3 regions of the Niveibacterium sp. genome follow, and region 2 is predicted to be linked to each of the others. Evidence: predicted binding sites of a transcription regulator. Region 2 holds the regulator's gene; each other region holds the start of a gene.
What was found. The regulator FNR, encoded in region 2, switches genes on or off when oxygen is low (the NO sensors DNR and NnrR bind a similar motif). The targets are predictions, from matches to a motif close to TTGANCTAGNTCAA.
Positions count from the first base shown of each region.

Region 1: ACE3P0_RS00100 (hemerythrin domain-containing protein) is a predicted target of FNR. The motif match lies at 2,307-2,320, and genes of this name have one in related genera.
Region 3: ACE3P0_RS15610 (acetate uptake transporter) is a predicted target of FNR. The motif match lies at 2,767-2,780, and genes of this name have one in related genera.

Region 1 is NZ_JAYRDJ010000001.1:23,416-27,562, reverse strand. It holds gene ACE3P0_RS00115 (arabinogalactan endo-beta-1,4-galactanase) at 1-370, opposite strand, end outside; gene gcvA (transcriptional regulator GcvA) at 773-1,678, shown strand; gene ACE3P0_RS00105 (MarR family winged helix-turn-helix transcriptional regulator) at 1,795-2,247, opposite strand; gene ACE3P0_RS00100 (hemerythrin domain-containing protein) at 2,517-2,966, shown strand; gene ccoG (cytochrome c oxidase accessory protein CcoG) at 2,956-4,147, shown strand, end outside.
Region 2 is NZ_JAYRDJ010000007.1:81,109-85,255, forward strand. It holds gene ACE3P0_RS07240 (PHA/PHB synthase family protein) at 87-1,835, shown strand; gene ACE3P0_RS07245 (SirB2 family protein) at 1,844-2,224, shown strand; gene fnr (fumarate/nitrate reduction transcriptional regulator Fnr) at 2,225-2,965, opposite strand; gene hemN (oxygen-independent coproporphyrinogen III oxidase) at 3,060-4,147, shown strand, end outside.
Region 3 is NZ_JAYRDJ010000025.1:52,787-56,933, reverse strand. It holds gene ACE3P0_RS15625 (alternative oxidase) at 1-483, opposite strand, end outside; gene lepB (signal peptidase I) at 666-1,334, opposite strand; gene ACE3P0_RS15615 (RNA methyltransferase) at 1,441-1,935, opposite strand; gene ACE3P0_RS15610 (acetate uptake transporter) at 2,077-2,694, opposite strand; gene ahpF (alkyl hydroperoxide reductase subunit F) at 3,588-4,147, opposite strand, start outside.

The sequences.
Region 1 (4,147 bases), on a different contig from region 2:
GGCTGGACCACGCCGACGGTTTGGTCTGCTGCCCCGGGTCGGCCCACGAATCGCTGTAGTGGAAGTCGATCATGATGCGCATGCCCTGGGCGGCCGCGCGCTTGGCCTTGTACAGCACGTCCGCTCCGTTATTCCAGCCGTCACCCGGGTTCACCCACACCCGCAGCCGGATCGCATTCGTCCCGAGGTTCTTCAGCAGCACGAAAGGATCGGTCGCCACACCAGCGCTGTTGTAGAAGACGTAGCCCGCCGCTTCCTCCTGGTTGACCCAGCTGACATCCGCCCCCTTCGCAAACGTCGCGGCCGCCGCCACGCCGGGCAGCAGCAGGCACGCCGTCAGACACGCCAACACGTGGTTGATGAAATTCATTTCTTGTTTGTCTCCTCGCAAGGGCGCTGGCGCGCCCGATTTGCAGTGCAGCCGGATGTACCCACCGCTTATCGATGTGCTGCGATGCGCAATCTCTGCACAGTTCTCGCCGTGGCACTCCGAACTCTCGGCCGCCGCTCGTTTTCCGCGGCGCATCACGACACTTGCCTCGCCACGCCCGGCCACCGCCGCGGCGAATACCTCCATCTCCACGATTTGATTAAAGCTTAAATCCCATTAATTCCGCGCATCACCGACACCCGAATCCGCCCGAGAAAGTCTTGTGTTGTCACACATTATTTGACAATAGCGGCGCGGGTATACACGCAGACAATCCTTGACTGCCACACGGAATTTGGCAAACTACATAAACTTAATGAAACGATTAATCACGTTCAACGCATGCACGCCCGAAAACGACTACCCCCGCTCAACGGACTGCGCGTGTTCGAGGTCGCTGCACGCCACATGAGCTTCACGCGCGCCGCCGACGAGCTCTGCGTCACGAACGCGGCGGTAAGCCATCAGGTCAAACAGCTTGAGGAGTTCCTCGGCCTCAAGCTGTTCGATCGCCACAACAACCAGTTGCTGTTGACGGGGGCTGGCGAGAACTACCTGCCGCGTATCCGCGACGCTTTCCGCTCGGTGCAGCAAGCCACCGAGCTGCTGCTCTCTGACACCGCCCGGCCTCTCCGGATCGGCGTGCCCGCCGCACTCGGCAGCAAGTGGCTGGTGCCGCGGCTGTTCCGTTTCCTCAATGCCAACCCGGAACTGCGCGTCGAGGTCATCACCGAACCCGAACTGCAATCACTCGATTCGCTCGACCTGCTGATCGCCGAACGGCAATCAGCTGAACGGGGCACCGTAACCGAGCGCTTCGCCACCACCGGTTTCCTGCCGGTGTGCAGCCCCGCGGTCGCCGCGCAACTCGACGGCCTGCCCAGCCTGCTCGAACACAACCTGCTGCACGATCGCAGCGCCCAGCGGCTCGCGCATCTGCCGACGTGGCGGCAATGGCTGGAGGAAGTCGGCCTCTCCGAAAGCCAGGCCCGCCGCAGCATGGGGCTCAGCGACACACAGCTCGCGCTGCAAGCCGCCATCGACGGACAAGGCATCGCGCTCGGGCAACAGCTGCTGGTTGAATACGACCTCGCCGCCGGCCGCCTGGTCAGCCCGTTCCGCACCGACGTATCGCTGCGACTCTCGTACTACCTGATGTATCGCGAAGGGCAACTGGAACAGGAAAGCACCGCCGCGCTCCGCCAATGGCTCATCGAAGAAGCGCGCCCGATCGCGTTCGACGCGTGACGTCGCGTTTCGCGTCGGCACCGACGAAAACCGCAGCCACACCCACTTGAAACGACGCCGCCATCAGAGGTCCATGAAAGCGAAATCTGGGGGCGGCATCCAACGACGCACTGAACTCATGCGTCGTCGTTGAAGGCAGTAATCCGCGCGACCCGGAACGTGCTTTGCAGAGACCGTAGTTCCGCCTCATGCATGGCCGCCAGGTGTTCGAGGTGGCGGGAGCCGGTGGCGGTGAGGTGGATTTCGACCTTCCGCCGGTCGGTATCACTGCGCCGACGTTCGACAAGCCCCTGCTCTTCGCATCGTGTCAGCAACGCCACCGCGCCGTGATGTTGCATCTGCAAGCGCTCGGCGAGCTCGCCCACGGTCGCCCACTCGCGCCCCGGAAAACCACGGATGTGCAACAGCAGCAGGTACTGCAGCGGCGTGAGCCCAGCATCACGCGCCGCGGTTTCGCTGAAGTGCAGGAAGCGCCGGAGCTGGTAGCGAAACTCGGAGAGCGCCTCGTACTGGTGCTTGCCAAGCAGCACAACCGGTGTCGTCGATTCTGGCGTCGTTGGTTCAGTCATCTCAAACCATCACGTTGTGATATAAATCGACATGTTGATCATTGTGGCACGACCGCGTCTTGATCCATGACAGCCGCCACCCTTGCCCTCCGAGCGCAGACAAACGTGCTGGATCGGCGCTCTGCTCGAGCACGAGGCGCCGTCAGGCTTTCGATGGCAGCTCACGCACGGCCCGGGCAACGAGTATCGGTCTCGCCCGTGCGGGCACGACTTGGCGGCACATGTGATCTCAAGACAGAAGCACGTTTAGGAAGAAGGTAAGCCCGAGCATGAAACGAACTGCGCATCTGCGCCCCTTGTCACGAGAACATCACGCCGCACTGCGTCTTGCATCCCATCTTGGCCAGGCGAACTCGCCGGAAGCACTGGAGGCCGCCGTCGCCGACGCCCTCGCGCTCAGACCAGAATTGCTGGCGCACTTCAGGTTTGAGGAGACGGTGCTGATTCCTGAGCTTGAACGCTTCGGCGAAGGGACGCTGGTTGCGCAGCTGCGCGCCGACCACGAAGTGCTGATCGACTTTCTCGCCAGCGCGCCCCGCATGAGGCGCCACGCTGCCAGCTTCGCGCAACTGCTGAACGAGCATGTGCGGTTCGAGGAGCGCGTGTTGTTCCCGGCGCTCGAAGGGCATTGGGATCGGAACGGCCACCCGCCCGCGTGGCCACAGCACGCAGCAGGTAACGACCAGGACGCCGACATGGGGGCCGACGATGGCCGCTAAGCCTGGACAGAAGCGCGTCATCCCGATCAACTCGCTTTACGTTGCCGAACCCAAGATCTACCCCAAGTCGATCAGCGGCCGCTTCCAGCGCTGGCGCTGGCTCTTCGTGTGGCTGACGCAAGCCGTGTTCTACGGGTTCTGCTGGTTGCCGTGGAACGGACGGCAAGCCGTGCTGTTCGATCTCGACACGCGCAGGTTCGACATCTTCGGCCTGAGCCTGCGCCCTCAGGACACGATCTACCTCGCGATCCTGCTGATTCTCTCGGCGCTCGCCCTGTTTCTGTTCACTGCAGTCGCGGGCCGGCTCTGGTGCGGCTACACCTGCCCACAGACGGTCTATACCGAGATCTTTCTGTGGATCGAAGCGCGCATTGAGGGCGACAGAAGCCAGCGTATGAAGCTGGACGCGGCCCCTTGGTCATTCGACAAGCTGCGCCGAAAAACCGCCAAGCACTTCACCTGGATCGCGTTCTCGCTATGGACCGGGCTGACCTTTGTTGGCTACTTCACACCGATCCGCCCGCTTACCGAAGCCATTGCCAATGCAAGCGTCAGCGCCTGGGAGGCATTCTGGATCCTGTTCTACGCGGCCGCCACCTATGGCAATGCGGGCTTCTTCCGCGAACAGATGTGCAAGTACGTCTGCCCCTACGCGCGCTTTCAGTTCGTGATGTTCGATGCCGACACGCTGATCATCACCTATGACGAAGCGCGCGGCGAACCGCGCGGGCGTATCAACAAGACCCAGTCGGGCGCTGAAGCACCGCGCGGCGACTGCATCGACTGCGGCATCTGCGTGCAGGTCTGCCCAACCGGCATCGACATTCGCGACGGCTTGCAAGCGGAGTGCATCGCGTGCGCTGCCTGCATCGATGCCTGCGACCAGGTGATGGACAAGATCGAGCGCCCGCGCGGCCTGATTCGCTACGCCACCGAGAACGCAGTGGTGCGCAAGCTCGGCCGGCAGGACATCGTGCGCAGGGCGTTGCGGCCGCGCACCGCGATCTACGCCGCGATCTTCACCGCCCTGATGCTCGGCACCAGCTGGAGCCTCGCGCACCGCGCCGATGTGCAGCTTGCAGTGCAGCGCGATCGCGGTGGCCTTTACCGCGAGACCGAAGACGGCATCGAGAACAGCTACCAGATCACCATTGCGAACACGGCGGAGACCACACGCACGC
Region 2 (4,147 bases):
ACACCGGTCAATCGCGTGCTGCACCGCAATGTCCATTGCTTCCCCGCTGAGTAACATGAAATGGGGAGTTCAGGGCAGGAGGCATCATGGAATCGGGTGAAAACGCAGTCGTAGGCGGCGAAGGGCGTGCTGAAGAGCACAAGCTGTCGCTTGGCGTGGTGGGGCAACAGGTGGCTGCAAGCGTAGACCCCCTGGGCGTTGTTGCGCCAGTGGTGCATGCGCAAATCGCCTGGTGTCTGCATCCACTGGAGTTCGCCGAGCGCTGGAGCCGTTTTTCGGCGGACGCTTGGGCGCTGGCATGCAACAGTTTGTCGCGCGCCGCTGGCGCTCATGTTCCTGATGTGGTGCGTCCGCAAGCGGACGATACCCGGTTCTCCGATCCCGTTTGGTCGCAGAACGCTTCGTGGGCAGCGCTGAAGCAGTGGTATCTGCTGTCAACGCGGCATACGCAGGACATGCTGTATGCCACGCCGGGCTTGTCGGGCACCGAGCGACGCCGCGCTGCGTTCTGGTGGCGGCAGTGGCTGAACGCAGTTGCGCCGACCAATTTCTTGGCCCTGAATCCGGTTGCCCAGCGCGCCGCGGCCGCCAGCCAAGGTCAGACGCTGCGAGCAGGTTGGCAGAACTTTCTCGACGATCTGCGTGCCGGCGACATCCGCATGGCCGACCCGTCGGACTTCAAAGTCGGGCGCAATCTGGCAACGACGCCGGGTGAGGTGGTTGCTCGCACCCGTCTGGTTGAAGTGATCCACTACACGCCCACCGCCGATACTGTGCGCAGCATGCCGGTCGTGATCGTGACGCCTTGGATCAATAAGTTTTACATCCTTGATCTGACGCCTAAGAAGAGCTTGGTGCGCCATCTGCGTGACGCGGGCTTCGACGTCTACATCACCTCATGGAAGAACCCGGACGCTGCGCTGCGTGATGTCCGATTCGATGACTACCTGCAGGAAGGCGTCGCGGCTACGATCGAGACTGCCCGCGCACTGTCGGGTGCGGAGAAGGTGCACGCCGTCGGTTACTGCATCGGCGGCACCGCGCTATCGATGTACATGGCGTGGGCCAACCGCCATTACACGGCTGAAGCCATACCGGTTGCGCATTGGACACTGTTCACGACCCTGGTCGACTTTGCGAAGCCGGGTGATGTCGAGGTATTCATCGACGAGGGAAGCGTTCGCTATCTGACGCGGGCCATGGAGCAGCGGGGGTATCTCGACGGCCGCGACATGGCGGCCTCGTTCCGCCTGCTTCGGTCGAACCCGCTCATCTGGCAGTACGTGGTTCAGGGCTATCTGATGGGCGAGAAGCCGCCCTCGTTCGATGTGTTGTACTGGAACATGGATACCACGCGCATGCCCTATGCGATGCACGCCTGGTATCTGCGCGAGCTGTACCTGAGGAATCGCCTGATCGAGCCCGATGCGCTGACGGTTGCCGGTGAAGCGCTGGATCTTGGTCGGATCACGCAGCCGCTCTATGCCGTTGCCGCCGAAGATGACCACATCGCGCCCTGGCGGCAAGCTTTCCGGGTTGCCAACTTCGTGCGCGGGGACAAGCGTTTCGTGCTCTCGTCGAGCGGCCATATCCTCGGTATCGTTAACCCGCCGGTTCAGCCTCCGAAACGCGAGTACTGGATTGCGGCTGCGCACCGCACCGATAGCGCGCATGGTTGGAGGGGTCGTGCGGAGCACCGGGTCGGCAGCTGGTGGGATGATTGGTTCTGTTGGCTGGATGAGCGCTGCGGTGAACGTATCGCGCCGCCGCCAGTCAGCAATAATGACTTTCCTGCGCTGGCCGCGGCGCCCGGTGACTACGTCATGGAACGCTAGGGAGATCGATGGATTACCTGCTGCTCAAGCACCTTCATGTCAGCTTCGTTGTGCTTTCGGCAACGGGGTTCGTCGCGAGAGGTGTCGGTGTGTTGATGGGAGCAGGCTGGGTGCGTGGCCGGTGGGTGAGGGTGGTGCCGCACATCGTCGATACCGGTTTGCTGGGGTCCGCGGTTGCTCTTGCTTGGGCGCTTCGTGCTGCGCCGTTTCACGACGACTGGCTTACCGCAAAGGTGTTGGGCCTGCTCGCGTACATTGTGTTGGGCACATACGCGTTGAAACGCGGGCGCACTCGCCAAACAAAAGCGGCCGCGTTTGCGGCCGCTTTGCTGGTGCTGGGCTACATCGTGTCGGTCGCGCTGACAAAGCGGCCGAACCCCTGGGCGTGATCAGACGTTTGCGCGACCGATCAGACGGCGCAGACCATCGGCATCCAGAATCTGGATGTGCTTCTGGTGCACGCTGATAAGTCCGTCATCCTGAAACTTCGAGAAGGCCCGGCTGACCGTTTCCAGCTTCAGCCCGAGGTAGGAGCCGATCTCCTCGCGCGTCATGCGCAAATGGAACTCAGACGCTGAATAACCGCGCAAGCGCATGCGCTGCGACAGGTTGATCAGGAAGGCCGCAAGCCGCTCTTCCGCGCGCATTGAACCGAGCAGCATCATGATGCCCTGCTCGCGCACAATCTCGCGGCTCATGAACTTGTGGAACTGTCGCTGCAGCGGCTCGATCCGGCGCGAGAGTTCTTCGAGCCGCTCAAACGGGATCATGCAGACATCGGAATCCTCAAGCGCGACGGCATTGCACACATGCCGATCGCTCGAAATGCCGTCGAGCCCCAGGATCTCGCCGGCCATCTGGAAGCCGGTAACCTGATCCCGGCCGTCTTCGGTCAGGATGTCGGTCTTGAAGAAACCGGTGCGGATCGCATAGATCGCCTCGAAGGGTTCGCCAGCCCGGTACAGGTGCTGTTGCCGCTTGACCTTCTTGCGTGCCGTGATGAGGCCGTCGATCCTTTCGAGATCAACATCATCAAGACCAACGGGAAGACAAAGCTCCTTGAGGTTACATTGGGTGCACGCGGTGCGAAGATTGACGGCCGTCAGCGGAATCGTGGCGGGTTTTTCCAAGGCGGGTGCTCCAAGGGGGCTAGTTGATGGCAATCAAACGGCTCCGACCGAGTTCATGACACCTTCCGGCATCCACAGAGAGAAAAAATAAACAATGAATCAGAATGAGCAGACGCCGGTCTTCGACCGCGATCTCATCCAACGTTTTGACGTTTCCGGTCCGCGCTACACGTCGTATCCGACTGCGGACAGGTTCCACGAGGGCTTCGGGCGTAGCGACTACGCAAGACATCTTGGTCTGCGCGCGCAGGGCGGCCTGAAGAAACCCCTCTCATTATATTTCCACATTCCATTCTGCGATACGGTCTGCTTCTACTGCGCGTGCAACAAGATCGTCACGAAGGATCACAGCCGGGCCGAGCGCTACCTGCGCTATCTTGACAAAGAGATGGGCCTCGTCGCCGGACAGCTTGCCGGCTCGCACGAAGTTTCACAAATGCATTGGGGCGGCGGCACGCCAACATTCCTCTCGGACAGCGAGATCCGCGATTTGTTTCGCTCGATTCGTCGCCATTTCACGCTGATGCCGGGGGGTGAATATTCGATTGAGGTTGACCCGCGCCGTGTGTCGGCCGAGACGGTTGCGTTGCTTGGTGCGGAAGGCTTCAACCGCATGAGCGTTGGGGTGCAGGACTTCGATCCCGTGGTGCAGAAAGCTGTGAACCGCATCCAGTCTGTCGAGGAGACTGCGGCAGTCATCGCTGCGGCGCGGGCGAATGGCTTCCGCTCGGTGAGCATCGATCTGATCTACGGCTTGCCCTTCCAGAGCGTTGAGCGCGTCAGCCAGACCCTCGACCGTGTGCTCGAAATCGGGCCGGATCGGCTGGCGCTTTACAACTACGCCCATCTGCCGACGCGCTTCATGCCGCAGCGGCGGATTAACGCCGACGACTTGCCGAGTGCGGATCAGAAGCTTGAGATCCTTGGTATGGCGATCGCGAAGTTGACCCAGGCGGGCTACGTGTTCATCGGCATGGATCACTTCGCGAAGCCGGACGACGAGATGGCGGTGGCGCAACGCAACGGCCGGCTGTACCGCAATTTCCAAGGCTATTCGACACACTCGGACTGCGATCTGCTGGGGTTTGGCGTCTCGTCCATCGGCAAGGTGGGCCCGGCTTACGCACAGAGTGCGAAGACGCTTGAGGCTTACTACGAAACGCTCGATCGCGATGAACTGCC
Region 3 (4,147 bases), on a different contig from region 2:
CGGCACGTTCTCGTAGCGGCCGTTATCCACGCCCGCCAGATACTCGGTGTAGCTATACACCGCCTCTTCCTCGAAGTAGCCGACCATGCGGTGCGCGGTCTTCGGCGACACGAGATACAGCACGAAGAAGAAGTTGTAGAACGCGCCCTGCGCCAGCAGGATCAGGAAGCGCTCGAAGCCCGAAGGCTTGGCGATCTGGATGAAGGTCATCAGGTGCATGCGCTCGTTTTCGGCCTCGTCGAGCAACGTGCGGATCCAGCCGTGGTCATCGGACATATGTCGCAGCGCGCGCAGGTGCTGCAAGGTGCCGCCCACCATGCCCGGCACTGCGGCCACGGTTTCGAGCACCACCGCGCGATGGCCATAGCGGTTGGCGAAGAACAGATCGGCGAAGAAGCGCAGGAACTTGCAGATGCCGTACGCAATGCGGTCCTGCAGGCCCGCGGGGGTTCGGTGCGTAACGGCTGGCTCTGGGGCAATCATGGTGATGCACTCCTGATGGGGAAATCGCGAGGCCGGCCTCGTGAGCCCGCCTCAAGCCATGCTCCGCCACAGGTATCGCGGTCGCGGAGCGGGCTGCGCCCGGCCGCATGGCTGCGGCGGGCGTACCCGGCTAACGATCAGATAGACGCATCGACCACCAGGATGGTTCCGCCAACGCGGGGTCAGTTGAGCGCGCTGGCGAAACGCCCCAGACGCGGTTGCCAGTGATCGGTGATATCGGCCGACACCAGGATGTGCTTCGCGCGGCCGATGATGTCGCTGTGCGGCACAAAGCCGATGTAGCGGGAGTCCTCGCTGTTGTCGCGGTTATCGCCGAGCATGAAGTAGTGATCGGGCGGCACCACCACCGGCCCGAAGCTGAGTTTTGCCGCGACGCGATCAAGGAACTGCACTGTTCGCTGCTGGCCCGCGATGCTTTCGGTGGCACGCAGCGCAGGCACCGCGATGCCGGGGCCGACGCTTTCGACCGCCGGCTTTACATCGGCATAGCGAGCCGGCTGCCCGTTGAGGATCAGCACGTCGTCGCGCATTTCAACGACATCGCCGGGCACGGCAACCAGCCGCTTGATCAGGCGCGTGCCGTCTTTCGGCGAGTTGAAGGTGACGATGTCACCACGCTGCGGGTCGCCCAGGTGGCTCAGCGTGATGTTGGTCAGGGGCAGTTTCGCGTCGTAGGCAAGCCGGTTAACCAGCACCACATCGCCTTCCAGAATGGTCGGGCGCATCGAGCCGGTCGGCACCGGATTCCAGTCCGCCATCGCGCTACGGAACAGCCCAAGGCAGACAAGGAAGATCACAAAACCGCGGTTCTGCTTCAGCCAGTTTTTCATGGTGTCCTTTCGGTGCGTCGGAGGGATCGACGACACCCAGTCTGCCGCGCTCACCCCCTGCGCAAGGTGTCAGGACGCCATGAATTGCATCAAGTTGTTGTCGCGCTCAAGCTTCCGACATCGCGCGCTTGAGCATGCGGTCGTAGAGCACCACGTTCACCGTCGCGGCGAGGTTCATGCAACCGATGGTGGGTACGTAGACGATGTCGCGGCACCAGGCGGTGACGTTGTCTTTCAGGCTGCCGTCCTCGGGCCCGAAGATGTAGAACGCGCGCTCCGGGTGCTTGTACTGCGTCAGCGGCTGCGCGTTGGGATGGATTTCGATCGCCACCGGCACGCAGCCGAGCGGGATCACGCCCTGCAGATCCTCCACTCCGATCAGCGGAATCTGCAGATGCACCTGCTTGGTATCGGTACGGAATTCGCGCGCATGTTCGTAGCGCTTGCCGGTGTAAAACACCGAATGCACGCCATAACAGCCGGCCGCGCGCATCACCTCGCCAACGTTCGACGGATTCTTCGGATTCGCAAGGCCGATGCAGGCATAGCCCTCGTAATCGCGGACGGCCTGCTTGCGGGTGAGGGTTTCGATTTTAGACATGAGTGACTGCTTAACGGCGGGCCGCCATTTTAACGCTGACGGACTAAGCGCCCGGCGGCGACACGCGCCGAGTCCGCCGGGCGGCACAACCAGCCGGACGCGGCCTCACGGCCACGTCCGGCGTCGGCTGTGCACCGGCGATCAGGCAGCCTTGCAATGCAGCGGCACGACCTTGTGCTGAGCCACCTCGCCCAAGGGCAGAACCGTGCGGCCATACACTTCGTTAAGCACCTGCGCCGCCGCCGCGTAGATTGCCGACGCACCGCACAGGATGCCTTCCCAACCGGCGACCAGCTTCAAGGTCTCGTTGCCGGTGGCGTCCGCCACCGCGAGCAGCGCGAAGAGCACGGTGAGCGAAGCAAACACCAGCTGCGTTACACGGTTCAGGCGCAGCGTGCCGATGAATAACATCAGGGTCAAAACACCCCACATGGCAAGGTAAGCCGCCATGCCACCCGACGAAGTCGCCGCGGCAAGGCCGGTCTTCGGCAGCACGACCAGCGCTACCAGCGACAGCCAGAAGAACCCGTAGGAGGTGAATGCCACCGTGCCGAAGGTATTGCCCTTCTTCCACTCCATCAGCCCGGCGCACACCTGACAGATGCCGCCGTAGAAGATGCCCATCGCCAGGATCATCGAGCCCAGCTCGAACACGCCAGCGTTGTGGAGGTTGAGCAAGACCGTCGTCATACCGAACCCCAGCAGCCCGAGCGGGGCTGGGTTGGCGGTGTGGTCATGGGCTGCTGCATGGTCCTTCATCAAACTGCTCCTTGTTTTTTGGTGCCGCTTCGCGGCGGACCGCAAGGATGCTGCAATGCAGCATGACTTGCTTTCATGCAGATCAAGGGAGAGGGGATCGAGGTGCATTGCACAACCCACCACACATTTCGCGGAGGGCATTCTTCGATCGACCGCGATGAATCGAAGCGGCATTCCCGCTGAAGCCGGGTCCCGCCCCGGCGGGCGTCTTACTTTCTGGCAACAGCACCAGAAAGTAAGCAAAGAGTGCCGCCCGGCCTTCGCGGCCCTACGGGCTCCCCTCACTGCGGCATCGCCCGTCGGCCGGCCTCGCGAACTCGGCGCTGCGCGCCTCAAACAGCGAGCCCGGACTACCCCGCCGGCCGACACCTCCGCTCGGCGCTCTCGACGGGGCCCAAGGTCAAAACCGTCGATCTTTCACCGTGCGTCGCGCATCCGGGCTGAGAGAGTCCGGCTGCGGTCAAAAGTCGACGCTTTTCCAACCCCCTCTGAAACGCCGAGCAGCGCAGAAGCATCGGGTTCCGACGCGTAGCGGCGGTGGCGAGGACTGTCTGAGGCCCGCAGGGCCGAGTTCCGCAGCCACCCGATGCTTCGAGCAGCAAAGGGGCGCAGGCGGGGTTGCGCGAAGCACGCTTCGCGCCGCCGGAGCCGGCAGGCTGTGCAAAGCCTGCCGTGGAGCATTGAAGCGGGGCGACTTTCTTTGGGTACTTTCTTTGTTCGCACAAAGAAAGTACCCCGCCCGCCGGGGCGAGACCCGGCTTGAGCGGACACGGCGTCGCAGCGCGTCGCGCCCAACCGCAAGCCACACAAGAAAGGTCGAAATAACGCAGAAAACCAAACAGCCCGCCCCGGCTCACGCCGGGCGGGCTGTGCCATTCAACCTCCGCCGCCAATCAGGCCGGCGCCGAAGTCCTGATCAGGTGGTCGAAAGCCCCCAGACTTGCCTTGGCCCCCTCACCCATCGCGATGATGATCTGCTTGTACGGCACCGTCGTCGCATCGCCGGCTGCGAACACGCCTGGCACCGAGGTCTCGCCGCGGGCGTCGACTTCGATCTCGCCGCGCGGCGAGAGCTTGACGACGTCCTTGAGGAAGTCGGTGTTCGGCAGCAGGCCGATCTGCACGAAGATGCCTTCGAGTTCGATGTGGTGTGCTGCGCCGCTGACGCGGTCCTTGTACGAGAGGCCGTTTACCTTGCTGCCGTCGCCGGTCACTTCGGTGGTCTGTGCAGAGGTGATGACCTTCACGTTCGGCAGGCTGTGCAGCTTCTTCTGCAGCACCGCGTCGGCACGCAGGGTGTCGGCGAATTCGAGCAGGGTGACATGGGCGACGATGCCTGCGAGGTCAATCGCAGCCTCCACGCCGGAGTTGCCGCCGCCGATCACCGCGACGCGCTTGCCCTTGAAGAGCGGGCCGTCGCAGTGCGGGCAGAAGGCCACACCCTTGGTCTTGT